One region of the Bradyrhizobium sp. WYCCWR15520 genome, then DNA from elsewhere that is predicted to be linked to it. Evidence: riboswitches for the same ligand, from Rfam matches in the RefSeq annotation. Region 1 holds a riboswitch; the other holds the start of a gene.
The links. Region 1 has a riboswitch for cobalamin ahead of AC0QUY_RS21500 (TonB-dependent receptor). Riboswitches for the same ligand answer to the same signal wherever they lie in the genome.

Region 2: another riboswitch for cobalamin. It lies ahead of metE (5-methyltetrahydropteroyltriglutamate--homocysteine S-methyltransferase); the one in region 1 lies ahead of AC0QUY_RS21500 (TonB-dependent receptor).

What each region holds. Positions count from the first base shown of each region.
Region 1 covers NZ_JBWBWM010000018.1:101,874-109,372, forward strand. The annotation lists gene AC0QUY_RS21480 (CbtA family protein) at 1-25, opposite strand, end outside; gene AC0QUY_RS21485 (CbtB domain-containing protein) at 32-217, opposite strand; gene AC0QUY_RS21490 (hypothetical protein) at 274-549, opposite strand; gene AC0QUY_RS21495 (PepSY domain-containing protein) at 589-1,668, opposite strand; gene AC0QUY_RS21500 (TonB-dependent receptor) at 1,671-3,944, opposite strand; cobalamin riboswitch at 4,053-4,248, opposite strand; gene AC0QUY_RS21505 (LLM class flavin-dependent oxidoreductase) at 4,328-5,350, opposite strand; gene AC0QUY_RS21510 (amidohydrolase) at 5,565-6,713, shown strand; gene AC0QUY_RS21515 (TonB-dependent receptor) at 7,041-7,499, shown strand, end outside.
Region 2 covers NZ_JBWBWM010000059.1:489-7,987, forward strand. The annotation lists gene AC0QUY_RS38295 (CBS domain-containing protein) at 238-687, opposite strand; gene AC0QUY_RS38300 (cold-shock protein) at 1,309-1,512, opposite strand; gene metE (5-methyltetrahydropteroyltriglutamate--homocysteine S-methyltransferase) at 2,425-4,752, opposite strand; cobalamin riboswitch at 4,855-5,050, opposite strand.

The sequences.
Region 1 (7,499 bases):
AGACAATCGAACGAAAAATCGACATCGCAAATCAGTGGCAGGGAAACGCATTCGAATGACGGACGTCGTGCGCGGCGTTGTGGACGGCATCGATATGGGAGAAACCGACGAACCCCACGATGAAGAGACCGAGAGCCATGGCGAGAGCTGCCTGGTAGACCACGCTCAGGTCATGACTGGCGATCGGCAAGCTGGCAGCGGTACGAGTCTGTTGCATGACGGTTCTCCAAGGAAGCAGGCATTTCTAGCGGAAACGAATGTCTTTCGCGACCCCTAATTGCCCATTTGTTCGATTACGTCCCGGCTGGTGAGGTGAAAATTGACCCCGCGCGCAATTTCTCTTCGAGCAATTTTGGCCGCCGCCGCGGCACGGAAGGCGCGCTCCTGGTTGCGAAAAAAGGCCAGGCAATCATCAGGCTCCGGAAAAAACTGCAGTAGCGTTCGAAAGGCCAGCCGATGCACCATGCAGAAGCCGCGATGGTTGTCCGGCTCGAACGCCAAAGCGTCGATATCATCCCGCCAGCAAACTGGATTGTCGCTTTGATGCAACGGTAACTCCGGAGTTCAGCCCAGCGGAGCGGATTCGCTTTAGTCGCGCAGGTAGCGCCAGCCGATAACGACGCCGCTCACCGAGACGATAGCGCCCAGGATCGACAGCAGCCACACCACAATGTCCCAAGCCGGGCGGTACTTCAGGAACAGTTGAAAATCGAAACTGTGCAGCGCGTTGAACAGCCAGCGATATGTGCGCCGGCTGCTGTCCACGCGGCCGATGATATCGCCGGTGACCGGGCTGATGTGAAACCACGTCTTTGCGTCATCATCAAACACCGCACGCAACACCGGCAGTTCGCGGTCATGATGATGGGCATACCAGTAAGCGTCGTATTCCTTGAGGGTCAATCGCTCCGTGATGCGAGCATGCGGCAGCAGTTTTGCTGAGGCAGTCCAGAGGCGATCCTGCGAAAGCTTTGCAAATTCGCCCGATGTCACATCCAGTGGCGTCTGCGTGCCATCACGTGATGCAACGATGATCATCGGGCTGCCATCGAGCCAGACGAAACGCGCTTCAGTCGCGCCGAATTGCAGCGTTGGCAGCTTCGCCGCAATGGTCGGTATGTCGAGCGTGATCTCGCCGGAGTGCGAGGAGACATAGAGCTTGGTACCGGCATCGTCGCCGAGCGCAATCAGATAAAGCGGTCGCAGCGGATCGTAACGGGCAGTCACGCTCCATTGGTCGCGATCAACGATCTCTTCGAGCTGCGGTGTTTTGCTCGCGGGGTGGTATTGCGCGATCGCCCGCGCCTGTCCTTCGGAGAGGTTGGTGATGGCGCGGCCATCGGCGGCAGAGATCACCTGCCGCGTGCCGTCCCAGGCAGTCATGCGATACACGGGCTCGTCGGCCAGCATCGAAAGCCGGAGATCGCGCGGATAGCGGGTGACGCCAGCCTTCTTCATTGCGTCGTCCGGCGACAACGCCACTTTCTCCCATCGGATATCGGGAAGCGCTGCCAGCCTTTCCTTGTCGGAAAGGCCGGGAAACGCGACACACATCATCACGACGCCGGAAATGAACCACATGGCGAAGAACAGGCAGGTGATGATGCCGACCCAGCGGTGGCCGATATACAGCCACCGCCGGAGCGTGCGTTTCAGGGTGCGTGACACGCTCAGAACTTCACGTTGACGGCGAGCTGAGCCGTGCGAGGCATTCCGAGCAGCCATTGAGTGGTGCCGCCCGACGTCGTGTAAATCTCATCGAAGAGATTGTAGACGCGGAATGACACGGTGGTGTTGAGATCGGGCTTCCACTGCACCCCGGCATTGACGATGTTATAGGCCGGACGAGTGACCGTGTTGGCATTGTCCGCAAAGGTCTTGCCGACGATCTGCACGCCCGCATTGGCCGACCAGTTCGGTGCAAAGGCCCATGTCGCCCAGATATTGGAGACGTTCTGCGGCACATTGACAGGCACGTTGCCGGCATAGTTCACGCTTGCGCCGCCGACCGCCTGCACGAAGTCGTCATACTTCGCGCGCAGGAAGGCCGTGTTGGCTTCGATTCGCCAGCCATAGTCGAGCAAGAGGCCGACCGATGCTTCGACGCCACGCGATGATTGCTGGCCGACCTGAACGGTCAGCGACGGAATGTTGGGATCGCGTGCGAGCAGGTTGTTCTTCACGATCTCATAGCCGGCCAGAGTCCATTCGCCGCGGCCGCCCCAGAACGATTGCTTGACGCCGATCTCGATCTGCTTGCCGGTTGCCAGGTCGAAATTTTTGTTTGCGGCGGACAGCGAGATGAGCCCGCCGACCGGATCGACCGCGGTGGAGTACTGGCCATAGAAAGCGAGATCCTTGACGGGCGTATAGACCGCACCCGCGCGCCAGGTCGTAGCGGAGAACGACTTTTCGAAGCTGTTGGCGGGCGAGACATAGTCGGTGCGTGTGATTGTCGGCTCATCCTGACGGATGCCGGCAATCAAGGATAGTTGCTCGGTGACCGACAGTCTGTTCTCGGCAAACAGCGCGTATTGGTTGGTCACGCTGCCAAAGCCGGGAACCGTGGCGTTCGGGCTGTTGAATACGCCTGGAACGAAGTTGAACGGGTTGACGGATGACAAGCCGCCATAGGGCGAATTGTTGGTATGAGTAAAATTGATGCTGTTGATGTCGAAGCCCGCGACGAACTCATTGACCATGCCAAGGACATGTCCGCGGAGTTTCGCATCCGTGCGATTGCCGAACTGCTGCTGATCGTGAAAAATCTCGATGTAACTGCTTCGATTGATCAGGCTGGTGGCGGGATTATAGGTATAGCTTTCGACGTCGTTCCAGTGTCGTTTGGAGCTCAGATAGTAGAGCGTGTTCTGAATCGAGATTCCATCAGCGACCTGCCATTCGGTCTTCACCTGGTTCCAGCTATCCTGGTAGCGGATGTGGCTGTCGCTGACGTTGTAGTTCTTGAATCGTAGCTGTTCATCGAGCTTGCCGTTCATCAACGGCGTGCCGAAGTACCGCGATGGATTGCGGTCGCCGTAGTCCGTGGACAGCGTCCAGGTGACGTCTTCGTTCTGCCTGATCTGGACTACGGCACGAAGTGCGACATTTGAGGTGTTGTCGCGATCGACCCAGCCGTCCGACAGATTGCCGGCGGCGGTGATCCGATACGCGACGCCCTTGCTGACCGGCCCGCCGCTATCCACGGCAATTCGCCGCGTCAGGTTGCTGTCCAGCGAGACCTCGGCCTGGTTGCGAGGGACCCACAACGGCAGTTTCGAAACCACGTTGATGGCGCCGCCGACCGCGCCGGCGCCATACATCACCGACGCAGGGCCGCGCAGCACCTCGATGCGCTCGGTCGACCAGGTGTCGAACGGAAACGTCACCGTGCCGGCACCGATATAAAGCTGGGTGCCGTCATACAACGTCATCACGGACCCGAGGCCGGTGAAGCCGCGGGTATTGAACGAGACGCCGCCATTGCCGGGTGCCGGGCTCGCCGTGAAGCCGGTGGCGTTTTGCGTCACCGCGTCGAGGATATTCTGCTGGCCGCGCTCGGCGATGGTTTCAGCCGAGATCACCTCCACGCTGGCGGGGGTCTGCAGCCGCGTCAGGCCGAGCCGGCTGCCAGCCGTGCTGGTGCCGGTGAGGTTGAGCGTCGGTGCGGCGAAGGCCGGACCTGTCGGCGTGGCGACCGGCGTAGCGCCGTGGACTGCCACGTTGCGTTGCTGGCGGAGACGCGCGGCGCGGCTAGCAGCGCCGCGTCGGACGCTGCGGGCATTCGCCGGCGTTGCCGACGGATGCACCACCACGGGGTCGAGCGTCTGGTTCGGCCTTCCGGATTGTGCCCAGCCATCAGCGGGAAAAAGCAGGCAGGAGAATGCAATCGAGCTGAGAAACGCCCGGCGGTGCCGCGGCGCGAAGATGGTATGGGAATTCATCAGTATAGCTCGCGATAACGTGGCACGTCACCGCGAACGCTGTTTGGCCGCTGTCTCGAGGAGAGAACGGCTCAACACCCACCAGGACACCCCGCCCAATGTGCTCGCGTGTGACCACGACTGACGGCAGGTCTCCTGGCTTGCGGGTCGTTGCCTATCGCCGCCTTCCCAGGCCCGCAGGCCCAGTGGCATTTGGCGAAGGCTCACCGCTTACAGTTGCGGGGGCAGCCACGGCGTTGGGGAAATCCCCGCACCGTATTCCCTTTTGATCTCCCGAAGGAGAACCGTCATGTTCACCATAATTTCAATTTGAAAGGGCTGTCAATCGCGCGCCTCCCCACGACTGCAACATCAGCGTGGCGCTTACTCTAAAAGAGAGCGGCTCAACGCCATCCCAAAGCGGGTGCGACGTGAGTGAGAATTGCTTCGATTACATGGGCGTTGTACTCGACCCCGAGTTGATTGGGGACGGTCAGGAGGAGGGTATCGGCTTCGGCAATCGCCTCGTCCGCTCTTAGTTGCTCGATCAGCGCATCCGGCTCGGCAGCGTAGCTGCGCCCGAAAATTGCCCGTGTGCTTTCGTCGATGAATCCGACCTGGTCTTCACCTTCGCCGCCGCGTCCGAAATACGCGCGATCGCGGTCGTTCACGAGTGCGATGATGCTGCGGCTGACCGAGATCCGCGGCTCTCGTGCATGGCCGGCCTCTTTCCAGGCAGCACGGTATGCCCGAATCTGAGCGGCCTGCTGGATGTGGAAGGCTTCTCCAGTCTCGTCGCTCTTGAGCGTCGAACTCTGCAAATTCATGCCGAGCTTTGCCGCCCAAATTGCCGTGGCATTCGAACCGGCACCCCACCAGATCCGCTCGCGAAGGCTTTCGGAATACGGCTCGAGACGCAGCAGCCCGGGCGGGTTGGGAAACATGGGCCGGGGATTTGGTTGCGCGAAACCCCGGCCGCGCAAGAGGTCCAGGAAGACCTCTGCGTGGCGCCGACCCATGTCGGCATCACTTTCACCATCGGCCGGCTGAAAGCCGAAATACCGCCACCCATCGATCACCTGCTCGGGCGATCCTCTGCTGATGCCGAGCTGCAGACGTTGGCCGGAGATGAGATCGGCCGCACCGGCATCTTCCGCCATGTAGAGCGGGTTCTCATAGCGCATGTCGATCACGGCCGTGCCAATCTCGATTCGGCTGGTCTTGGCGCCGACGGCAGCCAGCAAGGGAAAGGGGGAGGCGAGCTGGCGGGCGAAGTGATGGACGCGGAAATAAGCGCCGTCCGCACCCAACTGCTCGGCCGCAACGGCGAGGTCGATCGACTGCAGGAGCGTGTCGGCGGCTGAGCGTGTCTGGGATTGTGGAGAAGCGGTCCAATGACCAAAGGAGAGAAATCCGATCTTCTTCATAGGGGAAGTCCATCTTCACGAATAGCTTCAACCGCCTTGCAGGAGGCGATCCTTGATCCCGAGGCGCTACCCGCCATCGATAGCGAATGTCTTGTGGTCGCTTTAGGAAAACATCTGCAAGGAAACATCTGAATGTATGCTGCCTCGCTGATCATGTAATCATCGATGGTCAAGTCTGGTCTGTCTCGCCAAATATCAATAGCAAGAGCTGCCCATGTTCCTGACTGAACACGATCTGACCGAGCTGATGGCATGGCGCCGGGAACTTCACAGTAAACCCGAATTGTCGGGGCAGGAAGAAAAGACCGCGGCGGCCGTGCAGGCGCTGCTCCATGCAGCCGGCGCCGACAAGGTCGTTGCAGGGCTTGGCGGCCATGGCGTGCTCGGAATCTATCAGGGGGACGCGCCCGGCCCGACAATCATGCTTCGAGCGGAGCTGGATGGATTGCCGATACAGGAGACCTCGGAGCTGGCGTATCGGTCATTGGTGCCGGGCAAAGCGCATCTCTGCGGGCATGACGGACACATGACCATCCTGGCGGCGGTCGCGCGGGGCCTGGGTCGGCAGCGGCCGAAGCGGGGACGGGCCATGCTGCTGTTCCAGCCGGCTGAAGAGGATGGCTCCGGTGCCGCGGCGGTCCTTGCCGATGCGAAGTTCGATGAGGTGCGGCCGGATTTTGTTTTCTCGTTGCACAATTTGCCGGGCCTTCCGCTCGGGCAGGTTTCAATTGCCGAAGGTCTCGTCAATTGTGCGTCGCGCGGAATGCAGATCGTTCTGACCGGGCGGACCGCGCATGCCTCCAGCCCCGAGTTCGGCGTTTCGCCGCAACGGGCCATCGCAACGCTGTTGAACGAAATCACCGCGTTGGGACGGGGTGGTGCTCTGGATCAAGCGTTTTCGATGGTGACGGTTACCCATGCAAGGCTGGGCGAGCCGGCATTCGGCATCTCGCCCGGTCAGGCTGAACTCTGGGTGACGCTGAGGACGCTGACCGATTCGACGATGGAGCTGATACGTCAGCAGGCGGAAGATCTGGTGCAACGCGTGGCGGCGAGCGAGGGACTTAAGGTCAGAATCACCTATCGCGACGTTTTCAGTCACTGCCTGAACAATGCGGAGGCAGTTGTGCATCTAAAAGCCGCGCTCGATGCAGAAAACGTGCGACATTCCGCGCAAGGCCTTCCGATGCGGGGGTCCGAGGATTTTGGACGATTCAACGCGCGATCCAGGGCCGCGATGTTCTTCCTTGGAGCAGGGGAGCAGCACCCCAGCCTGCACGAGCCGAACTATGATTTTCCCGATGAGCTCATTGAAATTGGTGCGAGAGTCTTCATGCGGAGCCTGCGCAACCTGTTGGATTGAAACGTTTGAACACATGCAAGGCCGCAGTGATGATGGTCATCCGTCGCGTTTGACGGTCACGCAACAAATTAGAACTGATAAAAATTAGAAAGATTCAAAGCGTGATGGCGTGTCGAATCGTACGAACGAAATTCATTCGTTGAAACGTGTGTCCGAAAAATCTTCGCGCAGGAATTTAGAACAGTTAGAAAGTGCGGTGTTGCTCTATCGCCACTGATGCAATCCGCTGTGCGCACGCAGCATCACCTTAGATAGCTTCTACTCGCTGTTTTCACTTCGGAAGTTAGAACGAGCGGGGACCTGCTTGTGGGCTTTTGGGGTGGAAGTATGACGTATGAAGTCGCTGCCAGAAATGTTGTGCGCGCTGTTTCGCTGGGAGCGGTAAGTTATCTCGCGCTATCACTGGATGTTTCGAGCGGCGTTCCGAAAGCGTTTGCACAAGGCAATCTGCCGCCGGTGACGGTGGATGCTCCTTCACAGCCAAGAGCACGGCAGACAAATCAGAGATCGCAAACATCCACGTCGCGCGTGCAGCGGCGTGTTGCTGCGCCAGCGCCGCGCCGGGTGGAGCCGGTTCCTTATGTGACGCCTTCCACTGGAACGCTTGGTGCGCCCCCGGCTCCGTATGCCGGCGGACAGGTGGCGACCGGCGGAAGCCTCGGACTTCTGGGCAATCGCGGCGTGATGGATACGCCGTTCAACCAGACCAACTACACGGCGCAATTGATACAGAACCAGCAGGCGCGCACGATCCGCGACGTTCTTGCGAACGATCCTTCGGTGCGC
Region 2 (7,499 bases), on a different contig from region 1:
GCGTGGTCCGCGACGGAACAACGGAAGCGGAAGCGCGGTTCCACCTCACCAATCCGAACTCTGGAACATTGCGTTCGTTTGGACCTCGTCCAGATCAATCCAACTTCGACCATCATGTTGGAGAGACGATTGACGATTAGCCAACGACTGGAACGAATCGCGCCTACCACGCCACGGGATTATCGTTCGCATATCTATTGCTGAGATCGAAGATTGAAGGTGCATTAAGGCAGTCGCCTAGGAGATCGGGCGAGAAACAGCATCCGCCGTGGCGCAATCCTGCAGCGCTCGCATTACGTCCTTCCTCGAAATGATGCCGACAAGCCGCTGCTCGCTGTCGAGCACCGGCATGCTGCGAACGCGGTGGTTGATCATCAGCTCCAGCACGCGGGTCAACCTCGTTGACGGCGCGACATAAATAAATTCCGCCCTCATCAGATCGACGGCCGTCCGCTGCATCAGGTCGGGGTAGCGCGGGAGGATGCGCGCCGGGCTGAAAACGAAGCAGGACAGGTAGTCAAGCTTGGACATGATGCCGACCACATGCGATCCGTCCATGACCGGATAGGCATTGAAATCTTCCTTCTCGAAAAGGTTGCCAAGTTCGCACACCGTCATATCGCGCCAAACCGTCCGAGGCTCTCGCGTCATGTAATGGGCAACCGTCTGTTCGAGAAAATTGTACAAGGCGAGCCCTCGCTGTCGATTAGGCTATTCAAGCACGCGAGGTTAGCTGGTCACATTGAGCGAGCTCAAGTCGAACGAATTCAGGTTGCCCGATGTGAATAAGCAGGCGCTCCGACCCCGACGCATTCCGGCAAGTTGACGAAGATCAATCGATGTCAGTCGGGAAACTAAACCTGGCGGTTCATTCTGGACGGGTAAAGCAAGATCATATGTATGTCGCGCATTATCGCTCGATTTTATAAGAATGTCCTCGGCGAGAACGGCCAAGTAGTGTGACATCTGTGAGGGCATAGTGGGCTTGGATGTCTTAGACAATGCGCAGGCTATAGATCTCGCCAAACGAAAGTTTTTGCGAGATGCACGGCGTTCGCGATTACACGTTGCATGCCAACCGACTCGAGATAGCGCCTGCCGACTTTATCGTAAACTGGAGTACGAGGTATGCCGCAAGCTTGGTCGAGTGCGTGATTCTCGCGCTGTCGGGTGTTGGCCACTCCGGTAGCATAGTGCAGCAAGTTCTGTTCGCAGACCAATATCGTGTCGGAGAAGCGAAAGGCGCTCTGACGCCCTCGCTAATAAGCCTTCGTATGGGCCGGGATGAATCTGCCCAAGTCTCTATGATCAATCGATCACGACCTTTTCGGCTCGACCACGTCCCGTCCTGTGGTCTACAGCGGTTTCATAGCTGACGCGGTCGCCTTGCTTGAGCGTTACACCGGGCGATAAGCTGCTCACGTGGAAGAAGAGGTCTTCACCACCGCTGTCAGGCCCTATAAAGCCGTAACCCTTATCCTCCTTAAACAGCCTCACCTTGCCTTTGGGCATGTTCTTCTCTCCGAATCACTTCAATCAAATCGCGTATCAGATCATTTAAACTCGACGCACCTGCTCGCCTCAAGTGATTTGTGATTTCCGGAACTGTGATTAGCGTTAGTGCGCTAGCGCCGCGCCTTCCGTCTGGAAATCAGGCGAACAGGATAGAAGGCGCAGAACGAACAACGGCCTGGTGCTGTTCACGCCTTCAGAAGGCAGGAAGAGCTTTGGAAGCGCATCACGACAAGGACGCTCCGCTACGGAGCTATATTCTTGCCTACTTTGCGATTAGCAATAGACTCTGGTTCATCGGGTTTGCGACCTTACGCCAAAGTTTTCTCCGATGCCGTTTTCGCCCTGGCTGTCGGATTTGCTCTGTTGGGTGGGGGATAGCGACGGAGGTGGCGTGGAGCGCCGTGGGTAGCAGCAGTGCAGCCAGTAATCTCTCGCGACGCCTTCGACAATGGCACCTACTGATGAGCCCAGCGATCTTCCAGCGCGAAAAGGTCGCCTTGTCTCAGGTGAACGAAGACGATTGGTTCGCCCGCGAGACGAGGAAGCGAAAGCGCCCTCCGGCCTGACCTCACATGACCGGGCAAGACGATACGAATCGTCCGGATCCGCGTCGACCATTCGCAAATCGTCCGACGCTTCGCCGTTCCGGTTCCCAAAGTCGGCAAACACTCAACTCAATAACTCAACCCTCCAGCAGTACCGAGATGGATCGAGAGCATTTCGTTCCCCTCGATCGTTTGAGCCTTGCTTCCGACCAACTTCAGGATCGTTTTCTCGCCACCACGCTACATCGCTCCCACCAGCGATGAATCAGCAACAGGGCCCCTCTTTTCCAAAGCGGACGCATTTGATTTAGAAAACGCATCGGCGCCCCCTGTGAAAAAAGACGTCGGAGATCGGCAACTGGGATCAGGACGCCGCCCGCAATTCACGGGCAGCCGCGACCATATTGGTTAGCGCGGGACGCACCTCCTCCCATCGGCGCGTTTTCAAGCCGCAATCGGGATTGATCCAGAGCTGCGCATCGGAAAGCCGCTGCCGCGCCAGCGCAATGAGATTTTTCATCTCGGCTGCATCCGGGACGCGCGGCGAATGGATGTCGTAAACGCCCGGTCCGATCTCGTTTGGATATTTGTAGCTCTTGAAGGCATCAAGCAGCTGCATTTTTGACCGTGACGTCTCGATCGAGATGACATCGGCATCCATTGCCGCGATCGCATCGATGATGTCGTTGAACTCTGAATAACACATATGGGTGTGGATCTGGGTCTCGTCGGCCACCCCAGCCGAGCAGATGCGGAAGCTGTCTACTGCCCAGCCGAGGTAGGTCTTCCATTGTGACTTGCGCAGCGGCAATCCTTCTCGGAGCGCAGCCTCGTCAATCTGGATCATCATCGCGCCGGACCTCTCCAGATCGATCACCTCGTCACGTATCGCGAGCGCGATCTGATGGCATGCTTCGCTCCGTGGAATATCATCACGGACGAATGACCAGTTCAGGATCGTCACCGGCCCAGTCAGCATCGCCTTCAGTGGCTTCTTGGTCAGCGATTGCGCGAAGCGCCACCACTCCATCGCCATCGGCGTCGGCCGGGAGACGTCGCCAAACAGGATGGGCGGCCGGACATATCGCGAGCCGTAGGACTGAACCCAACCATGCTTGGTGAATGCGAAGCCGGACAGCCGCTCACCGAAATACTGCACCATGTCATTGCGCTCGAACTCTCCATGCACGAGAACGTCGAGACCAATGTCTTCCTGCCAGCGCACCGCACGCGCCGTCTCCTCCTTGAGAAACTGCTCGTATTGTGCGTCGCTCATCGTTCCCCGGGAATGGGCTGCGCGGGCGTTGCGAACCTCCAGCGTCTGCGGGAACGATCCGATCGTCGTCGTTGGAAATGTCGGCAATCGGAACCGCGCGCGCTGAACCTCGGCGCGCCGGGCGAAAGGACTGTGACGACGCCGCATGCTGCCATCGATTGCAGCCATTCGCTTGGCGACGTTCGCATTGTGAACGTTGGGTGACGTTTCGCGCGCGACGGCCGCGGCCTCCGAAGCCTCAAGTACATCCGCCGCTTCCTCCCATCCTTTAGCCAGCACGCGGCCCAGCGTTGCGAGTTCTCCGATCTTCTGGACGGAGAAAGCAAGCCAGCTTTTCACATCGAGATCGAGATCGGTCTCTAGTTCGAGATCGATCGGGACATGAAGCAGCGAGCATGAGGGTGCAATCTGCACGCGGTCCTTGCCGAGCCTTGCGATGGCAGGTTCGAGCCGGTCGAGCACCGCTGGAAGGTTCGAACGCCAGACATTGCGGCCATCGACGACTCCGAGGGAAATGACAAGATCCCTTCGAGCGTCGGCGACAATCACGTCCAACTGCTCCGGGGCGCGGACCAGGTCGATGTGAAGGCCCGCAACCGGCAACGTCAAAGCGGCTTCCAGGTTATCGCCGATCGTTCCAAAATAGGTAGCGAGCATGATCTTCACGTCGGGAACCTTTTTCGCCAGATAGGTGTAGGTCCGGCGCAGCGCGTCGCGTGTGGCAGCATCGAGGTCCAGGACCAAACATGGCTCGTCCAGTTGCACCCACTCGGCGCCCCTTAAGGTGAGTTCGCGGAGAACGTCTACATAGACCGGCAGCAGCCTATCGAGAAGCAACAGCGTATCGAATGCAGGATCGGCGCTCTTGCCGAGCTTGAGAAAGGTGACCGGACCAACAAGCACCGGGCGCGTCTGATAACCCAGGTTTTTCGCTTCTTCGTACTCCTCGATCGGCTTGCGAGAGGAAAGCGTGAAGGTCTGATCCTTGTGATATTCCGGCACTATGTAGTGATAATTGGTGTCGAACCATTTGGTCATCTCCTGCGCTGCCGCGCTGTGCTCGGCGTGACCGCAATTCGCGTCATGGTCATCGCGCTGCACGCCCCGTGCCATCGCAAAGTAGGTTTTGAGCGAAACAGGGCCTGCACTCCAACCGTAAATTTCCGGAATGGCACCGACCATCACGCTGGTATCGAGCACATGGTCATAAAGCGAGAAGTCGTTTGAAGGAATAACGGTTACGCCGAGCGATTTCTGCCGCGCCCAGTTGGCGGCGCGAAGCGCAGCCGCGGCCTCAAGAAGCTGCGTTTCGTCAGATTTTCCGGCCCAATAGCTCTCGAGCGCGAGTTTGAGTTCGCGGCGCGGACCGATGCGCGGCGTACCGAGGGTAGCGACAGGAATCGAGAGAAGAGACATAGCTTCAACCCCATGTTGGGAGCAAAGGCCATGGCGGACGCGTGCAGAAAAGCCGCGGAAAGCGGCAACTGCTTGGCGCACCACCGGGACACCCCGCCCGTGGACGAATATATTGTCGGGCCAGGTCTCCTAGCTCGCGGGTCGTCGCCGCTATCCGACCTTCCCAAAGCCGCGTGGCTTCAGTGGCTTCTATTGGACAGCGGCTCGCCGCTTACAGTTGCGGGGGCAGCGCCGGCATCGCACCGGCTTCCCTCTTAGCTCCGGATCCATCCGGAGAACCTCGACATCTCCGATTACCTGCAAGAGGACTGTTCCGTCAACCTCTCGATAATTCTTTGTGCGGTTCGGAGCGATTGTCTGGAGAACGGAGGCATCTAGCCTCGTCGTCGTGTGGCCCGATCGTGGCATAGAGTTGGGCGCACGTCTGGATTCGATCGACAATCATGTGGGTGCGGCGGTTGCGCGATCCCAGCTTACACATCTTCCTGCGCCTTATTCGCCACCCGCAGCGCCGACACGAGCCAGATCGCCATTGATTAGTTATTTCGAATTCTGCCGCCGCAAGAAACGGCGTCTTGCCGAAGGCGGTCACATTGGCGAGCAGCGGCACGCCCGGCATCCGCTCGGCAAAGGTTCGAATTTTCCGCGGTGGTGAGCGCCGCAGGAAAATCGGTAGGCGGCCGCCTCCAACTCTGCACGCGCCTACATGCTATATCGCGAGGCACACCCATATCTTGCCGAAACTTACTGTCGCATCGCCGTACCCATGCGCTGACGTAGCCATTGACCGAAGGTTGCCCACCTCCGCGCATCTCTATCGCCTGCATCGGCTCAGCGACCACCTTGGCCAAAAACAGCCCGTTCAGGCACGACTGCCGCATCACCTTCCTGGCCCGTGCTTGAAAGTTACGGGCACCCCCGATCTCGTGGCCTTCGAGCGGCATGTCATCCATTCTGTCGTCTGCGGACTCGAACCGTCCACCGTCGCACTCCGAAACGACCATTTTGGCCGCGCCATATCCGCGTGATGCTTCGCCATTTGCAGGCCATAGAGCAGACATCGGCAGCGCTTGCGGCTTGCCAGTCGGCTTCGGACCAGCTCGGTCCGGCGGACGCTGACGAGCCATCGATGCGCTACGTTGACATTCCCATAGGCCTGTAGCTTCTCACGATTCTGAACTCGCAGCGCACGTCACGTACAGGCTTGTAATAGATCACCGAGACCCGTGATGAGTGTCGCCGAAACGACATCCCGCCTGAACAAAGAAGGGAACGGTGACCTCCTTAGGTATCCGGGCTTATCGCGGTAGACCGACCGATACGTCGAGCTGAACGATGCGTCCAGCTGATCATCTTTGCACAAAAGATGCGAGACATGTACAAAAATTACCGCCAAACCGCGCAAGAACTCAAGTATTCGATCACTTCGCGCGACTAGAGACGAACAAAAAAGCGTCTCGTAACACTGATGCTCTCACAAGCTTGGAGTTCTCGGTGAGTGATCGATCTACTCATCTCGATGCTCCTTCAGCCGCCCCTTGGGGCGTTCCTCCCTGACTTGGCCGCGCGTAACATTCGCGCGGCCTTTTTTCTGCATCCGGCAAGAGATTGATTTGCAGGATCTCAATGGCTCTGACCGCAAAAACGCATGGTGCGAGCAGGTTCTCGCAGATACAGGTCATTAGCCTCGGCGAACAGTTGTTCGTAAATGCCGGCGTACGGTCACCCATCCTAATTTCGAGAAGAGGACGCCTCCGCAAGACGGGCGATTGACGTCCTCGTAATGTAATAAGCCGCCTCCGCGTCTTCAGGCGCGAGCGGCTCTGAAGAAAACGTGCGGTCGGGTCCCTTCAGGCGGACTCCAGAGCGTCGCTCATGGATGTCGACCACGAAATCGGCCACGTGCAATCAATGGTGAGTCGCCTGATCGGTCGGAACAGTTCCACGACCAATTAGTTTCGCCGCGCTTTGTCATCTGAGACCGTCGGTCTTATACGTCTATCATACCGTTCCGCTAGGTCCAGCAGCCTTTTTCTAATGAAAGGGTCTGCCTTGTCCGCTAGATCGCGAATGATCTGGGCCCGGTCCTTTAAAAACTGCTCATCCACGAAAACACCTATTCAGTGCAAGTCTACATATATCTTAGCACACTCCCGTTTGGTCGGCTTTCATTCCCTGCACCTCGGATCTACGCATGACATTAACACTCCGGGGGTGAGACCGAGATGGTCCTCCGGCGTTCCGCCAGAAGCAAAGCATGGGTTTGCCTGTCTGCGCAGCAGCCGCATCAAGGGATAATTCCCTAGGCCATGCTGACAGACGCTGTCTTGCCGAATCCCAGGCCGACATTGCCAACACTATCTCCGACCAGGATACTTCGACGATGGATCGGCCATGCGTGCCGTATCATGCGTACGCGGCGGCCCAGGCGACACGACGTCCCTCCACCATTCACCGCTGCAGCATTGGAATCGCGACACGTTCAAGGAGGCTGCTCTTAACTTTGACTTATTATAGATCTCGATCGATCGCTTGCCTCGTATCCCTGCAGTCAGTGCTTCCTATGGAAGTCGAGAGAAAACTGTCAATGCTGGCAAGAACGATCTCGTCTCCAAAATTGGGAACCCACGCACAAACGTTAACAGTCGCGCATCCATCTCCGTCACTAGTTCCCCGCGCCGCGTCCGGGGACTGCTCACGAAGGCTCCTGTTCCGACACGGACGGATCCAGCAAACCAAACGGGATC